DNA from 2 places in the Arthrobacter sp. Y3223065 genome. Region 2 is predicted to be linked to the other one. Evidence: predicted binding sites of a transcription regulator. Region 2 holds the regulator's gene; the other holds the start of a gene.
What was found. The regulator LexA, encoded in region 2, represses DNA repair genes until DNA is damaged. The targets are predictions, from matches to a motif close to TCGAACANNTGTTCGA.
Positions count from the first base shown of each region.

Region 1: a site for LexA is predicted at 4,840-4,855, ahead of ruvA (Holliday junction branch migration protein RuvA). Genes of this name have one in related genera too.

Region 1 covers NZ_JBNHGC010000001.1:547,548-555,834, reverse strand. The annotation lists gene secF (protein translocase subunit SecF) at 1-624, opposite strand, end outside; gene secD (protein translocase subunit SecD) at 625-2,352, opposite strand; gene AC5RUK_RS02505 (preprotein translocase subunit YajC) at 2,464-2,907, opposite strand; gene ruvB (Holliday junction branch migration DNA helicase RuvB) at 3,050-4,135, opposite strand; gene ruvA (Holliday junction branch migration protein RuvA) at 4,137-4,772, opposite strand; gene ruvC (crossover junction endodeoxyribonuclease RuvC) at 4,934-5,494, opposite strand; gene AC5RUK_RS02485 (YebC/PmpR family DNA-binding transcriptional regulator) at 5,521-6,276, opposite strand; gene pdxT (pyridoxal 5'-phosphate synthase glutaminase subunit PdxT) at 6,279-6,944, opposite strand; gene AC5RUK_RS02475 (MurT ligase domain-containing protein) at 7,121-8,287, shown strand, end outside.
Region 2 covers NZ_JBNHGC010000004.1:25,911-34,197, reverse strand. The annotation lists gene AC5RUK_RS11930 (ATP-dependent DNA helicase) at 1-1,103, shown strand, start outside; gene lexA (transcriptional repressor LexA) at 1,211-1,960, opposite strand; gene AC5RUK_RS11920 (LysM peptidoglycan-binding domain-containing protein) at 2,259-2,612, shown strand; gene AC5RUK_RS11915 (histidinol-phosphate transaminase) at 2,685-3,794, shown strand; gene hisB (imidazoleglycerol-phosphate dehydratase HisB) at 3,849-4,466, shown strand; gene hisH (imidazole glycerol phosphate synthase subunit HisH) at 4,463-5,104, shown strand; gene AC5RUK_RS11900 (hypothetical protein) at 5,107-5,268, shown strand; gene priA (bifunctional 1-(5-phosphoribosyl)-5-((5-phosphoribosylamino)methylideneamino)imidazole-4-carboxamide isomerase/phosphoribosylanthranilate isomerase PriA) at 5,316-6,056, shown strand; gene AC5RUK_RS11890 (SseB family protein) at 6,066-6,914, shown strand; gene AC5RUK_RS11885 (DUF1844 domain-containing protein) at 7,011-7,430, opposite strand; gene infC (translation initiation factor IF-3) at 7,771-8,287, shown strand, end outside.

The DNA.
Region 1 (8,287 bases), on a different contig from region 2:
CGAGTACCCCAAAATGGTCAGGAAGCCGATGATGGCCGAGGGCGTCACCTCGAAGTCGCTCAGCGAATAGATGCCGGCGGTCACAATGAGCACCACCACCAGGCCGCTGAGCGCGGCGACGGACATCTTCCAGGTCCGGAAGTACAGCGCCATCATGATCGCCGCCAGAACAACGAACACCACGAGGCCCCAGATCGCCTGCCGGGTCACGTCGGCACCCCAGGTAGGACCGACGAACGAGGACGTCACCTGGTCGGTATTGACGTCGTAGGCTTCGACCAGGGCGTCACGCAGTTCCAGGGTCTGGTCGTCGTCCAGCCGCTCGGTCTGGATCCGCATGGTCCCCGGGGCGATGTTGGTCACGCGGGGATCTGCATCCGCCGCGACCTGGGCCACGGCAGCCTCGCCGGGACCGACGTCCGTGTTTTCCACGTTGGAAACGGTGAACTCGGAACCGCCGCGGAAATCGATGCCCAGGTTGAACCCGCCCTTGACGAACGGCACCACGATGGACAGGAGGATCGCGGCGGCAGCAATGCCGAACCAGAGCCTGTACTTGGAGACAAAGTCGTAGGAGCGCTTGCCCGTGTAGAGATCGTTGCCCCACTTAGCAAAGTTGGCCATTTAGTTGCTCTCCTTGTCGGACCCGCGGCCCGCGCCGCTGGTGGCGCGCTGCTTCTCGGCCGCCCGGCGTTCGGCGATGGTCTGGCGGCGGTCGGCTTCCGCAGCCGCCGCGGCGTTTTTGGCCCGCACAGGCACCTTGCGTTCGCCGGGCTGGCGGATCCGCCCTGCCCCACGGTACAGCGGCACGGCGTCCAGCAAGCGCGGATCCAGGCCGGAGAACCGGTGGCCCTCGCCGAAGAACTTGGTGCGCGCCAGCAGCTGCATGGTCGGGTGCGTGAACATGAAGACCACCAGGAGGTCGGCCACCGCGGTCAGGCCCAGCGTGAACGCGAAACCGCGCACGTTGCCCACCGCCACGAAGTAGAGCACGACGGCGGCCAGCAAGTTGACTGCCTTGGAAGCCAGCACGGTTTGCCGTGCACGCTTCCAGCCGTTATCCACGGCCGAGACCAGGCCCCGGCCCTCGCGCAGTTCGTCGCGGATACGTTCGAAGTAGACGATGAACGAGTCGGCGGTCTGGCCGATCGCCACGATCAGGCCGGCGACGCCGGCCAACGACAGCCGGTAGTTTTCGGTCCAACCCAGGATTGCAATCGCCAGGTAGGTGATGATGCCGGCCACCACCAGTGACGCGATGGTCACGAGGCCGAGCATGCGGTACTGGAAGATCGAGTAGGCGGCGACCAGCACCAGGCCGATGAGTCCGGCGAACAGGCCCATCCGCAACTGGTCGGCGCCCAAGGTGGCGGAGATCTGCTGTTCGCTCTGGATCTCGAAGCTGATCGGCAGCGCGCCGTACTTCAGCTGTTCGGAGAGGACACGGGCAGATTCTTCCGTGAAGTTGCCGGTGATCTGCGGCTTGCCGTCCGGGATGACAGCGTTGGTTGTCGGGGCGGAAATTACCTCGCCGTCCAACACGATGGCGAACTGGTTTTGGGCGCCGGGGAGCCCGAACAGCCGCTCGGTCACGGCCTTGAAGGTTTCGGTCCCCTCGCCGTTGAACTCGATGTTCACTGCCCACTGGTTCAGCGTCTGTCCCTGGGTGCCGCGCACCTGGCCAAAGCTGGAGTCGACGATATCCGTGCCGGGCACCTCCACCGGGCCCAGGATGTACTTCATGCCGGTGTCCGGTTCGCAGGCGACCATCGGCTTGGCCGGGTCGGCAGGCCCGGTCTCCTCGTCCGCTGCAGCCGGATCCAGGCATTCGAGCGCCTCGAACTCCTGGTAGAGCTCCGGGGTGATCCAGTTCATGTCGCTGGCGTTCTCCGGGGCGGCAGCCGGTTCCGGAAGGTCAGCTTCCGGCGTCCGCTCTTCTTCCGGGACGGCGGAACCCGGCGCAACGGTGAGTACCGGCCGGAATTCCATAGCGGCCGAAGCCTGGATCAGTTCGCGGGTCCGCTGGTCCGGGACACCGGGCAGGCTGACCACCACGTTGCGGCCGGACTGGGTGGTGATCTCCGCTTCCGCCACGCCGGAACCGTCGACGCGCTGGCGGATGATCTCCACGGCCTGGTTGAGTTGCTCGGCGGTGATCTCGCCCCCGCCGCCCTGGACCTGCGGAGCCAGGATCATCTGGGTGCCGCCCTCGAGGTCGAGCGCCAGCTTGGGCGCCCAGCTCGCCTGGCCGGTGAACACACCGCTGCCCAGGATGACGGTGCCGGCGGCAAGGAGCACACCGAGCCAGATAAGTGTCCGCCGCGCGATGCTGGTGGAACCGGTTCGTGCCATGGAAGATCTTTCTCTCATCGGCTCAGTCGGCCGGCGGTACCGGCCGGTACATGGCGAAGTGGCGGGGCATGCCCCGCCACTGCACGCCTATACGGCTAAGCCGTCGCTGGCCTACTTGGTGTCTTTGTTCTGCTCTTCGTTCAGCCGCTTGAGGGTGTCCTCGGCGGATTCCTCCGGGCGGGTGGCGCTTTCCGCGGTGAGGGACGAGGCGTCGTCGGGAACCTCGGGGGTCTCCGGGGTCACCACTTCGTTCACCGCCTGGGTGTGCACAGTGGCGGTGTTGCCCGGCGACAGTTCAAGGACCACCTTGTTGTTGTCGGGGTCGAGGGAAACGACGGTGCCGAAGAGACCGAACTGCGTCATCACCTCGGTGCCCGGCACCATCTGCTCCTTGATGCGCTCAGCCTTCTCGCGCATCTGGGCCTGGACCTTCTTCTGCTTGCGGAACATGAAGAAGATCAACAGCGCGAAAACGGCGAACAGGCCGATCGTCATCACGTCGATGCCGCCCGACTGCTGCTGGGGAGTGGTGCCGGTGAAGAGATTTACGAACACAGGAAAGTTCCGTCCTAGAAGTCTGGAGCGGACCGGTAGGAAAATCCGGACCGTGTACGCAGCCTGCCGCGTCCCGCGAGGAACGGCGCACTCCGCACGTTCCTACCATTCTACGCGGTGACGGCCCTTACACGGTCAAGCTTCAGTTTTCGGCGAAATCCGTGTCCGGCTCCAGCAGTTCCGAGAGCAGGTCTTCGGTCTGTCCTGCGGCCAGATGATCCGGCACCGCCAGCCCCAGGTGTTGCCAGGCGGCGGCGGTGGCGATCCGTCCGCGCGGCGTCCTGCCCAGCAGCCCTTCGCGGACCAGGTAGGGCTCGGCCACCGTCTCCACCGTCTCGGTTTCCTCGCCGACGGCGATGGCCAGGGTGGACAGGCCGACGGGCCCGCCGCCGAACTTGGTAATCAGGGCGGTCAGCACCGCCCGGTCCAGGCGGTCCAGTCCCCGTTCGTCGACTTCGTACATATCCAGCGCAGCCGCCGCCGCACGCGCATCAATCTCCTCGATCTTGTGCACGAGAGCCCAGTCCCGCACGCGGCGCAGCAAACGATTGGCGATGCGGGGAGTGCCGCGGGAGCGTCCGGCGATCTCGGCGAAGCCCGCCGAACTCACCTTGAGGTCCAGCAGCATGGCCGAGCGGCGGAGCACCAGTTCAAGCTCCGCGACGGCGTAGAACTCCAGGTGCCCGGTGAAGCCGAAACGGTCACGCAGCGGACCCGGCAGCAGCCCGGCCCGGGTCGTGGCCCCGACGAGGGTGAACGGCGGCAGGTCAAGCGGGATGGCGGTGGCGCCGGCGCCCTTGCCCACCACGATGTCCACCCGGAAGTCCTCCATCGCCATGTAGAGCATTTCCTCCGCCGGCCGCGACATCCGGTGGATCTCATCCAGGAAAAAGATCTCCCCTTCGGTCAGCGACGACAGGATCGCTGCCAGGTCGCCCGCGTGCTGAATCGCCGGTCCGGAGCTGATCCGCAGCGGCGCGTTCATTTCCGCGGCGATGATCATGGCCAGCGTGGTCTTGCCCAGCCCGGGCGGGCCGGACAGCAGGACGTGGTCAGCCGTGCGTTCGCGGATCCGGGAAGCTTCCAACACCAGCGACAGCTGTTGGCGGACCCTGGCCTGGCCCACGAAATCGTCCAGGTTCTTGGGCCGCAGCGCCGATTCGATCGCCCTTTCTTCGGTTTCCGACGTGTTGGCGACCAGCCGGTTGTTCTCGGAATCCTCTGCCACGCTAGTTCACTCCCGCGGTCCGCCGGGCCGAGCCAGTCCGGGCACCGTCCTGGCCCAGCCTGCGCAGGGTCAGCCGCAGCAAGTCGCCCACATTGCCCGCCGCTGCCGCCTCCGGATTTTCCTCCGCGGTGGTGTCCACGGCCGCGGCGGCGTCCTTCTCCGACCAGCCCAGGCCCGCCAGGGCCTCCTGCACCTGTCCCTTCCAGCCGCCCGCCTGTTGGGGGGCCTGCTCGCCGGTGGGGATCAGCTTCCCGGCCAGCTCCAGCACGATCCGGCCGGCGAGCTTCGGCCCGATACCCGGAACCTTGGTGAATGCCTTGCTGTCCCCCTCCGCGGCGGCAACCCTCAGGGCCTCGGGCGAGTGCACCGACAGCGCCGCCAGGCCGAGCCTCGGACCGACCCCGCTGACCGAGATGAGGGTTTCGAAGACTTCCCGTTGCGCCGCGTCCTCGAAGCCGAACAGCGTCATGGAGTCTTCGCGGACAATCATGGTGGTGGCCAGTTCGGCCTCCCGCCCCACGAACAGCGTGCCCAGGGTCTGCGGCGTCGCCTGGACGAGCATGCCGAATCCGTTGACGTCGATCACGGCCGATTGCAATCCCACGTGGGCGACGACGCCGCGCAACGAGCTAATCATGAACTCAACTCCCAATTCCGGCACTGCGGCCCGGAGTCCGCCCGCAGCAGCACGGCGGGCGGATTGTCCGAACATATCTACGAATAGCTTACGGGGCAGCGCAGACATTACCGGCGACCGCCACACCGTGGCACCGTTTGCCTTCAGCCGCCGGCGGCGGGTCAGCGGCGCGTCCGCTTGGCCTTTGCTTCGGCCTCCGCCCAGAGCCTCTGGGCCGTCGTCATCCCGCCGCCGGCAGCCGGTTTCGCTGCTCCGCCGCGCCAGGCATGGGTGATTGCCAACGCCAAGGCGTCAGCAGCGTCGGCCGGGCGCGGCGGGGTGTCCAGCCGCAGGATCCGGGTCACCATCTTGGTCACCGCGGCTTTGTCCGCCTGCCCGTTGCCGGTGACCGCCGCTTTCACTTCGGTAGGGGTGTGCAGCGCGACGGCGATCCCCCGCCGTGCTGCCGCCGCGATGACCACGCCGGACGCCTGGGCCGTGCCCATCACCGTGCTGACATTGGTCTGACTGAAAACGCGTTCGACGGCGAGCACGTCGGGCGTGTGCGCGTCGAGCCATTCGTCGATGGCGTCGGCGATCTTGAGCAGGCGCAGCTCCAGCGGCATGTCCGGGGTGGTCCCGACCACCCCGACGTCCACCAGCGAGGAGCGGCGGTTTGGTTCAATATCGACCACACCCAGGCCGCAGCGGGTCAGGCCCGGGTCCACTCCCAGCACGCGCATGGCTGGTGCCGACGGCCGGACCGGTGTCAGTCGTTCTCGATTTCGGCGAGGACATCCGCGCTGATGTCGGCGTTGGAGTAGACGTTCTGGACGTCGTCCAGGTCCTCGAGCGCATCCACCAGTTTCATGAACTTCCGGGCTGCGTCCGCGTCGAGTTCCACGGCCATCGAGGAGACGAACTCGATCTCATCGGTTTCGTACTCGATGCCGGCCTCTTCCAGCGCGGCGACGACGGCGCGAAGGTCCGCGGGATCGGTGTGGACCTCGAAGTTGTCGCCCTGCTCCTTGACTTCCTCCGCGCCGGCTTCCAGCACCGCCATCAGGAGGTCGTCTTCCGTGAGCCCGTTGGCGGGCAGGGACACCACGCCCTTGCGGGAGAACATGTAGGACACCGACCCCGGGTCGGCCACGGTGCCGCCGTTGCGGGTGATCGCCAAACGAACCTCGGAGGCGGCCCGGTTCTTGTTGTCGGTGAGGCACTCGATCAGCACGGCGGAGCCCTGCGGGCCACGGGCCTCGTAGATGATTTCGCTGTAGTCCACCGTTTCGCCGGTCAGGCCGGCGCCGCGCTTGACCGCGCGGTCGATGTTGTCGTTGGGGACCGAGGTCTTCTTAGCCTTTTGGACGGCCAGCTCCAGCGCGGGGTTGCCGGACATGTCCGCTCCCCCGTTGCGGGCCGCCACTTCGATGTTCTTGATCAGCTTCGCGAACGACTTGGCACGCCTGGCGTCGATCACGGCCTTCTTGTGCTTGGTGGTTGCCCACTTGGAGTGTCCGGCCATGCTTACGCCTCTCCTCTGACGATGCGGATGAAAAGTTCGTGGATGCGGCGCTCCCCCGTAATCTCCGGGTGGAAGGATGTCGCCAGCAAATGCCGCGAACGCACTGCCACTATTCTAGCTGTCCCGTGCAAAGTATCGGTGTGGGAGGCCGCCTCCGGCTCGACGGTGGCAAGGACCTCCACGTCCTTGCCCACGCGTTCCACCCAGGGCGCCCGGATGAACACGGCGTGCACCGGCGCCGGGTCCTGGCCGGGAGACGCCGCACTGAACTCCAGGCCCTGGAAGTCCAGGTTTGACTCGAACGATTCGCGCTGCCGGCCGAAGGCGTTCCGCCGCACCGTAATGTCCAGGCCGCCCAGCGTCTGCTGGGGCTCGCCCTTCAGGTCCGTGGCCGGATCCGCAATCTCACGGGCCAGCATGATCATGCCCGCGCAGGAACCGTAGACCGGCATGCCCGCCCCGATCCGCCTCTTGAGCGGGTCGGCCAGCTCGAACATGCGGGTGAGCTTGTCGATCGTGGTGGATTCGCCGCCGGGGATGACCAAGCCGTCCACGGCATCCAATTCCCGCGGCCGGCGCACCGGCACCGCCTTGGCACCGCTGTGTTCCAAGACGGATAGATGTTCGCGGACATCGCCCTGCAGGGCAAGCACACCAATCGTGACCACGGTGACGGTTCCTCGGAGTTCGGCATCGGGCCGCCCGACGTGGCGACCGTACGGAAAAACAGTAGTGCCATCCGGTCCGGCAGTGTTAAACGGTGCCCGCCGGCACTGTGGGACCCGACACCATTCACGCGGAGCCGGCGGTGCCCCGACCCCGTCGGCTTGTATAGTCTCTACTCATGCGACACCTCCTTGCGACCGTTGCCGGAAAGGCCGTAAAGGCGGTAGCCAGGCTCCGCGGCGGCGGTTCCGCACTGCCCGGCCTGGTGGCCGAAAAAATCGATCCGCAGTTCCTGCCGCGCACGCTCGGCACGCTGCCGCGCGGCGTCGTGGTGATCAGCGGAACGAACGGCAAAACCACCACCACCAAGATGGTGGTGGAGCTGCTCCAGGGCCAGGGACTGAAGGTGTTCACGAACCGCACGGGCAGCAACTTCACCCGCGGCGTGGTTGCGTCCGTGCTGGGCGACTCGGACGCCCGGGGCCGGCTGGATGCGGACATCGCCGTGTTGGAGCTGGACGAGGCCCACGCGGTTCACTTCGTCAAACTGGTGGCCCCGCGCTACAGCCTGCTGCTCAACGTCATGCGCGACCAGCTGGACCGCTTCGGCGAAATCGAAACGACTGCGGGATTCCTCCGGCAGATCGCGGCCGCCACGACCGAGGCGGTGGTACTGAACCGTGAGGACCCGCGCATTGCGGCGCTGGCCGGCGCCGTGGCGGCGCCGCGGATCGAATACTTCGGCCTGGCACCGCAGCTGCGCCACATGTTCCCGCACGACGACGAAATGCGGACCGCGTCTGCCGGCCCCTCCGCCTACACCGCCGCCGAAGCCGACCGGCCGAGCGCCGACGTCGTGCTGTCGGCCTGTGAAGGGGCCGCCGCAACCTTCCAGCTGGACGGACGCGCGATCGAGCTCGAGCTGAAGCTGACCGGCGTCTACAACGTATTCAATGCCGCCGCGGCGATGGTGCTGGCGCGGACCGTGTTGGGCCCCGCCGTGGACGAGCCGGCGCTGCTGGCCTCGCTGGAGAACGTCACCCCGGCTTTCGGCCGAGGCGAATCGCTGACCGTCAACGGCCAGCCGCTGGACCTGGTGCTGGTGAAGAACCCGTCCGGCTTCCGGCTGGCACTGAAGTCCTTCCCCGCCGCCGGCTTCCGGACCATGATCGCCATTAACGACAACTACGCCGACGGGCGGGACATGTCCTGGCTGTGGGACGTCGACTTCGATTCGCTGCGGGACACCGGCGTGGCCGAGGTCTCCGGGGTCCGGGCGCACGACATGGGCCTGCGCCTCTTCTACGAGGACGTTCCGGTGGGCCGGGTGGACACGGACCTGAAT
Region 2 (8,287 bases):
CGGTGCCGACCGGGCTGTTGGCGGCCGGCCTCCGCGAGGAGCATGAATTGGTGCTCACGCAACTGCGGGAAGCCGCCCGTACAGCGCTTTCCGATTCCAAGCCGGAGGGTGCGGGGGCAGCGGACGGCGGCCGGCAGATGGCGCGGTCACGGCTCTCTGCCGTGCTGGAGCTGGCTGAACGGCTGCTGTCCGCGCCCGACTCCCGGGAGGTCATCTGGGCGACCCGTCCCAGTACTTATGGCGAGACCGGCGACTACGCCGCCAATGACGACCAGCCGGCAACGCTGAACATAGCGCCGCTCTCCGTGGCGTCCCGGCTGCGCGAAGGCCTGTTCGACGAACACACGGTGGTGCTCACCTCGGCAACATTGTCCGTCGGGGGAACCTTCGACGCAGTAGCCGGGTCACTCGGACTGCTGGGAGCAGGCGCGCCGGCCTATTCCAGCGTTGATGTGGGCAGCCCCTTCGATTACCCCCGGCAGGGCGTGCTGTACGTGGCGTCACATCTGCCCAAGCCAGGCCGGGGCACCAGCCCCGAGCAGCTTGCTGAACTGGAGGAGCTCCTGCTGGCCTCGCGCGGCGGCGCCCTGGGCTTGTTTTCTTCGCGGCGTGCGGCAGAAGAAGCTGCAGCGGAGATGCGCGAGCGCACCGACCTGACCATCCTGTGCCAAGGAGAATCATCGATGTCGGCACTGGTCCGCCAATTCGCCGAGGAACCGGACGCATGCCTGTTTGGCACCATGACGCTCTGGCAGGGCGTCGACGTTCCCGGTGCAGCGTGCCGGCTCGTGGTCATCGACCGGATTCCGTTCCCCCGGCCGGACGACCCGCTCACGACCGCCCGAACCCGGTCCGTGGCGCAGGCCGGGGGAAACGGTTTCATGACCGTTTCGGCGACCCATGCGGCTGTGCGGCTGGCGCAGGGGGCAGGCAGGCTGATCCGCGCCTCCAATGACCGGGGAGTTGTGGCCGTGCTGGACTCACGGCTGGCGACAGCACGCTACGGGGGCTTCCTGCGCAGCGCCCTGCCGCCCTTCTGGAGCACCAAGGACGGCGCCATGGCACGTCAGATCCTGGAGAGGCTGGCTGCTGCCGCTGCCTGAACGGGCCGTGGCAGCAGCCACGCGGGAGCGGTCGTCCGCCCGCAAACCGGGCACGGGCGAAGTCTCCCGCTGACCGGCAGAGGGGGAACTGAGTAGCTTGCGGCGGGTCAGAGGGCCCGCATCACCGAGACAACCTTGCCCATGATGGTTGCGTGGTCTCCCAGAATCGGTTCGTACTGGGTGTTCTGCGGCAGCAGCCAGGTGTGTCCGTCGCGCTGCCGGAAGGTCTTGACCGTGGCTTCGTCGTCGAGCAGCGCCGCCACGATGTCGCCGTTCTCGGCCGTGTGCTGCTGGCGCACCACTACCCAGTCGCCGTCACAGATAGCCGCATCGATCATTGAATCGCCCGAAACCCTGAGCATGAACAACTCGCCGTGGCCCACGAGCTGACGAGGCAGGGGCATGACGTCCTCGACCGCCTGATCCGCCAGGATCGGCCCGCCTGCCGCGATCCGTCCCACCAGCGGCACCATCGCCGTGTCGGACGACGTGGTGAGTTCAGATACTGCAACGCCGCTGGAGCTGCGCAGCTGCTGCGGTTCATCGACTCCGACGATTTCCACACCCCCGTGCTCGAGTGTCAGCGGAGTCAGGATTTCCATCGCACGGGGACGCTTAGGGTCGCGCCTGATGTAGCCCATCTTCTCGAGTTGGGCCAGCTGATGCGTGACGCTGGACAGGCTCGCCAAGCCGACGGTGTCACCAATCTCGCGCATCGACGGAGGGTATCCGTTGGACATGACGGATCGCTGGATCGTCTCCAGGATCTTCTTCTGCCGCGGCGTCAGGCTGCGTCCCACTTTGACGGGTCGGCCGCGTCGCCTGGCTCCGGCTTTGGTGGTGCTCTCTTCGGACATATCCGGCCCCGGTCTCCCGTAGTGGTCCACGCGCCGGTGCTGCGGTAGCGGAACCGCGCATGGATTGTTGTCTCGGCTGTTTTGTCGGTGGCGGCTGGTGCACTGCTCTTACCGCCGCTTGACGCTTCCAACGCTAGGCGAGGCGGTGGTGAATTTCAAACATTTGTTCGACTGAGTCTCGACAATGTTCGATCACCAGTGCTAGAACTGTAGGAGAGACGTTCGAAGATATATTCGAACGCGACAGCCAGACGATCGAAACCAGCCGAAATAGATCGAAAATCGGAAAGGTGACACCATGTCCGCCCAGCTCGCACCGCAGGCCGCCGGCGTCCGTACCAGCACCAACCTCCGGCTGACCCGCAGAGGCCGTTTGTTGCTGATTGGCCTGCCGCTGATGCTGGCCGCGGCCGCCGCCCTGACCTTGATCGGTTTCTTCACGGCGCCGGCAATGGCCGCCGCCGGGGGGCTGGGGCCGGGGCCGGCGTCAACTGTCACGGTTGGCAGCGGCCAGACGCTGTGGGACGTGGCGGTACGGTCCGCCCCCGACCGCAACCCTCACGATGTCATTTTCGAGATCGCGCAATTGAACGGCCTCCAGGGAGACATCGTCCATGCCGGCCAGCAGCTGCTGGTCCCGTCCGCGCGCTGAGGCAGCCGTAACATGAGCTGCTTCGGCCCGCCCGATTCCTGCCCCGGGCGGGCCGAAGCTTAAACTGGACCGGTGAGTGAGCAGTTAGAACGCCTGAACCGCCTGCCGTTGCGGGACAATCTTCGGGGCTTGGAGCCCTATGGTGCGCCCCAGTTGGAGGTTCCCGTCCTCCTGAATGTCAACGAAAACACCCACGGACTGCCCGACGCCGTCCGTCAGGCCATCGTCTCGGCCGTTAGCGACGCGGCCGCGGGCCTGAACCGGTATCCGGATCGCGAGTTCACGAAGTTGAGAACGGCACTGGCCCGCTACTTGGGGCACGGCCTCACCGCAGGGAACATCTGGGCTGCCAACGGATCGAATGAAGTCCTGCAGCAAATCCTCCAGGCCTTCGGCGGCCCCGGCCGTACCCTGCTGAGCTTCCCGCCCACCTATTCGATGTACCCGCTGCTGGCCAGCGGGACGGACACGGATTATGTGGCTGTTCCGCGGGGGGCAGACTTCACATTGTCGCCGGACGCTGCCGCCGCTGCCGTGGCCGACTCCGCCGCAAACGTCGTCGTTCTTTGTTCGCCCAACAACCCGACGGGAACCGCCCTGGGCCTCGACGTCGTGGAGGCCGCGTATGAAGCAGGCGAGGCCTCCCAGGCCATCGTGATCGTGGACGAGGCCTACGCCGAGTTCGCCCACGCCGGAACGCCGAGCGCGCTGACTTTGTTGCCGGGGCGGGAGAGACTCATTGTCTCCCGCACTATGAGCAAGGCCTTCGCGCTGGCAGGCGCCAGGGTAGGGTACCTTGCCGCCGCCCCGCAGATTACCGACGCGCTGCGGCTGGTCCGCTTGCCCTACCACCTCTCGGCGGTGACGCAGGCAACGGCCCTGGCCGCCTTGGAGCATGCCGATGCCCTGCTGGCCAATGTTGAGGACATCAAGGCTCAGCGGGACCGCATTGTCGACGGGCTGACCGGACTGGGGCTTAAACCGGCGCCGTCCGACTCAAACTTTGTGTTTTTCGGCGGGCTGGAGGACCCCCGCTCCGTGTGGCAGGGACTCCTGGAAGCCGGTGTGCTGATCCGCGACGTAGGGATCCCCGGCCACTTGCGGGTGACCGCCGGCACTGAGGCCGAGACCACAGCCTTCCTCGACGGCATCAAGGCCCTCGTGGCGAGCCCCGTCTCCTAAACTAGTAAGAGCGAACCGGTTTGCGCCGGTCGACCAATTCGTCAAAGGACTCCCATGACCGTGGAAACCACCACCGGACGTACCGCACGCCTCGAACGCATCACCAGCGAGTCGTCCGTGCTGGTTGAACTGGACCTCGACGGCACCGGCCGCTCCGAGATCAGCACCACCGTGCCGTTCTACGACCACATGCTCACCGCCCTGTCGAAGCACTCGCTGGTCGACCTGACCGTGAAGGCCAGCGGAGACACGCACATCGACGCGCACCACACCGTCGAAGACGTCGCCATCACGATCGGGGAGGCCCTGAAGGAGGCACTGGGCAGCAAGGCCGGAATCCGCCGGTTCGGCGAAGCAACGGTGCCCCTGGACGAAGCGCTGGCCCACGCCGTCGTGGACATCTCCGGCAGGCCCTACCTGGTGCACGCGGGAGAACCGGCAGGCCAGGAGTACCACTTGATCGGCGGGCACTTCACCGGGTCGCTGACCCGCCACGTCTTCGAATCGATCACACTGCACGCCCAGATCTGCCTGCACATGCGCGTGCTGGGTGGCAGGGACCCCCACCACATCGTCGAGGCCCAGTTCAAGGCCTTCGCCCGGGCGCTTCGCGCCGCCGTCGAAGCCGATCCACGTGTCGAGGGCATTCCCTCGACGAAGGGGGCCTTGTGACCGCTGCGCCCAAGGTCACGGTACTGGACTACGGCTCCGGGAACGTGCGCTCGGCAGTCCGTGCGCTGGAGCATGTGGGAGCCGACGTCACGCTGAGCCATGCCTCCGACGACGTCCTGGAGGCCGACGGGCTGTTGGTTCCCGGGGTCGGCGCCTTCGCCACGGTCATGAAGGGGCTAAAGTCCGTGGACGCGCTTCGCTGGATTGGACGCCGGGTGGCCGGCGGACGGCCCGTGCTGGGCATCTGCGTGGGCCTGCAGGTCATGTTCGAAGAAGGCGTTGAACATGGCGTGCGCACGCAGGGTGTGGGGGAATGGCCGGGAACCGTGGAAGCGTTGCCGGCGGAGGTCGTCCCCCACATGGGGTGGAACACCGTGGACGCCGCGGAGGGCAGCCGGCTGTTTGCCGGAATCGAAGACGAGCGCTTCTACTTTGTGCACTCCTACGGTGTGCAGCACTGGAACTTCGATGTGACCCAACCCGCGATGACACCGCCGCTGGTGACGTGGTCCACGCACGGCGCCCCGTTCATAGCGGCCGTTGAAAACGGTCCGCTGAGTGCTACCCAGTTCCATCCGGAAAAGTCAGGAGACGCCGGCGCCGAGCTGCTGCGCAACTGGCTGAAGGCGCTGAGGTAGCCATGGGCAGCATTCTCCTGATGGCCCTGGCCGGGCTGCTGGCCGGCGGCGCCATCTCGTTCCGGCAGCAGCGGCTGTCCAAGTGGTTGGTTATCGTCTTCTGGATCCTCGCCGGCATGTCGCTGCTGGCTGCCTACCTGCTCACCCTCGGCCCGGCCGAGTAACCACATCCATCCCGCGCAGCTGACGGCGCGCAGAAAGCGGAAGAACCATGACGAACCAAACCTCCATCCTCGAACTCTTGCCCGCAGTCGATGTTGCCGACGGCCAGGCCGTCCGGCTGGTCCAAGGCGAAGCCGGCAGCGAGACCGGCTACGGAGACCCGCTGGAAGCCGCCCTGGCATGGCAAAACGACGGGGCGGAATGGGTGCACCTGGTGGACCTCGACGCGGCGTTCGGCCGGGGCAACAACACGGAAGTGCTCCGCCGGGTCTCCGACGAACTGAAAATCAAGGTGGAGCTGTCCGGCGGCATCCGCGACGACGCTTCATTGGAGCGTGCGCTTGAGTTCGGGGCCGCACGTGTCAATCTGGGAACCGCCGCCCTGGAAAACCCGGAGTGGACGGCCCGCGCCATTGAACGGCACGGGGACGCCATCGCCGTCGGCCTCGATGTCCGTGGCACCACGCTGGCGGCCCGCGGCTGGACGCAGGATGGCGGCGACCTCTGGGAGGTGCTGGCCCGCCTCGAAGACGCCGGCTGCGCCAGGTACGTGGTGACCGATGTGACCAAGGACGGAACACTGCGTGGACCCAACGTGGATTTGCTCCGGCAGATGTGCGAGCGGACCGACAAGCCGGTGGTGGCCTCCGGCGGGATCTCCAGCCTGGATGATCTGCGGACGCTGCGCGCACTGGTTCCGGCCGGAGTTGAGGGAGCGATTGTGGGCAAGGCCCTGTACGCGGGCAAGTTCACGCTGCCCGAAGCGCTCGACGTTGCCGGACGGCGCTGAGAGACCAGCATGGGCAAGAAGGAGCTGCCCGCCCATATTGCCGCTGCGCTGGCGGGAGCCGGCGGCGCGGGGGACTCTGCCGGCCAAAGCTGGGCCGGGCGGGACCTGAGTGGTGAAGGAAATCCGCTCCATCAGTTCGACCACGACGACGGCAGCGCGGATCCCGGCTACGAGGCGGCGCTGCAATGGCTTGCCGCCGGAACCGGCGGCGAAGCGGAAGTAGTGGCTGCCCTGGCGAATGCCCGCGTTTTCGTGCCCATCGTGGCGACGCTGGGAGAAGAAGCCGAGGGCAGCCACGGCCTGACGTCGGATAAACAGGCGGACATGGCCGTGGTGACGTTGCAGGCGCCGGATGGGCGCCGGGCACTGCCGGTATTCAGCAACACGGCCGCTCTGGAAGCCTGGCATCCCCAGGCCCGGCCGGTTGCCGTCGAGGCACCGCGGGCGGCGCTGGCGGCCGTGTCCGAAGACGCCGAACTGATGGTTATGGACCCGGGCGCCGCCCTGACATTCGTGGTTCGGCGGCCCGCAGTGTGGGCGTTGGCCAAACAGCACGAATGGGTGCCCTCGTACCGGGATCCGGCGCTGTTGGAATGGGTGGCCGAAGCCACGGGCGGCGAGGAGGCCGTCCTGGCCGCGTCCGTGGAACCCGGAACCGGCATCGCGGTCCGGGCGGCAGACGGATCGGTAGTGGCCGGCGGTGGCCACGGACCGGAACTGCGCTTGGTCCTGCAGGTGCAAGACGGGCTGGGGCGCGAGGAGTTGGGCGCCTTGGCGGGACGGATCCAACGGCGGCTCCAAGCCAGGCAGGAGTTTGCCGAGCGGGTGGATTCGCTGGAGCTGAAGTTCACGCGCTGAGTTCCGCCCGCTGGCAGCCTCATCCGGAAGCGCAAAGAAAAAGGACGACGCCGGTGCGTGGCACCGGCGTCGTCCTTGTCAGTACTGGAAGCCTGGTCAGTTGACCGGACCCGTGAACTTCTCACCCGGGCCCTTGCCCGGGTCGTCCTGGATCACCGATGCTTCGCGGAAGGCGAGCTGCAGGGAGCGGAGGCCATCACGCAACGGTCCGGCATGCTGGCTGCCGATCTCCGGCGCGGCAGCGGTGACGAAGCCGGCCAGTGCGGTGATCAGCTTGCGGGCTTCATCCAGGTCCTTGAGCTCTTCCGCATCGTCGCCGGCGGCCAGGCCGCACTTAACGGCGGCGGCGCTCATCAGGTGGACGGCCGCGGTAGTAATGACTTCCACGGCGGGCACTTCGGCGATGTCGCGCATCTGGCCCAGGACTTCCTGTTCCTGGGTGGAGGCAGGACCGGCGTCAGGCGCGAAGCTGTGGCGGTGGCCGTCGGTCTGCGGATTGTTATCTGGGCTGCTCATACTGGTAAGCTTGTCACAGACCAATTGGATCCCGTTACTTATGTGCCTCAAAGCACGTGCGGAGCAGGATTCAATCTGCAAGCGGAGACCTCTCCCACCCGTCGGTATGGCTAGCCAGAGCTGCCGGGTCCAGGTCGGCAGGCTGAGGCCGGAAACCTTCACTTGAGGGCGCCCGGGCCAGCCGGTGGAACGTCTGCTGTTTCCGCCTGCCGCCACTTTGAGGCCTTCGATTGCGCTTGCAATGGGAGGCCTTCTTTCATTGCAGGCGGCAGCCGATTTTCAGTGACAGGAGCCACACATTAGCGAGCCAAGAATCAATGATCGTATCCGCGTTCCCGAGGTGCGGTTAGTCGGACCGAACGGCGAACAGGTGGGGATCGTCCGTATTGAGGATGCCCTGCGCCTGGCCACGGAATCGGATCTTGACCTGGTTGAGGTCGCACCGCAGGCCAAGCCTCCGGTGTGCAAGCTTATGGATTTTGGCAAGTACAAGTATGAGGCTGCGGTCAAGGCCCGTGAGGCGCGCAAGAACCAGACGAACACTGTGCTCAAGGAAATCCGGTTCCGCCTGAAAATCGACAAGCACGACTACGAGACCAAGCGCGGCCACGCGCTGCGGTTCCTCGCGGCTGGCGACAAGGTCAAGGCCATGATCCAGTTCCGCGGCCGCGAACAGCAGCGCCCGGAAATGGGCATTCGCCTTCTGCAGAAGTTCGCCGAGGACGTCGCCGAGGTCGGCGTGATCGAATCGACTCCGCGCATTGACGGCCGCAACATGGTCATGGTGATCGGCCCGACCAAGAACAAGGCAGAAGCCAAGGCAGAGGCCCGGCGGGCCGCCCAGAAGGCTGACGCCA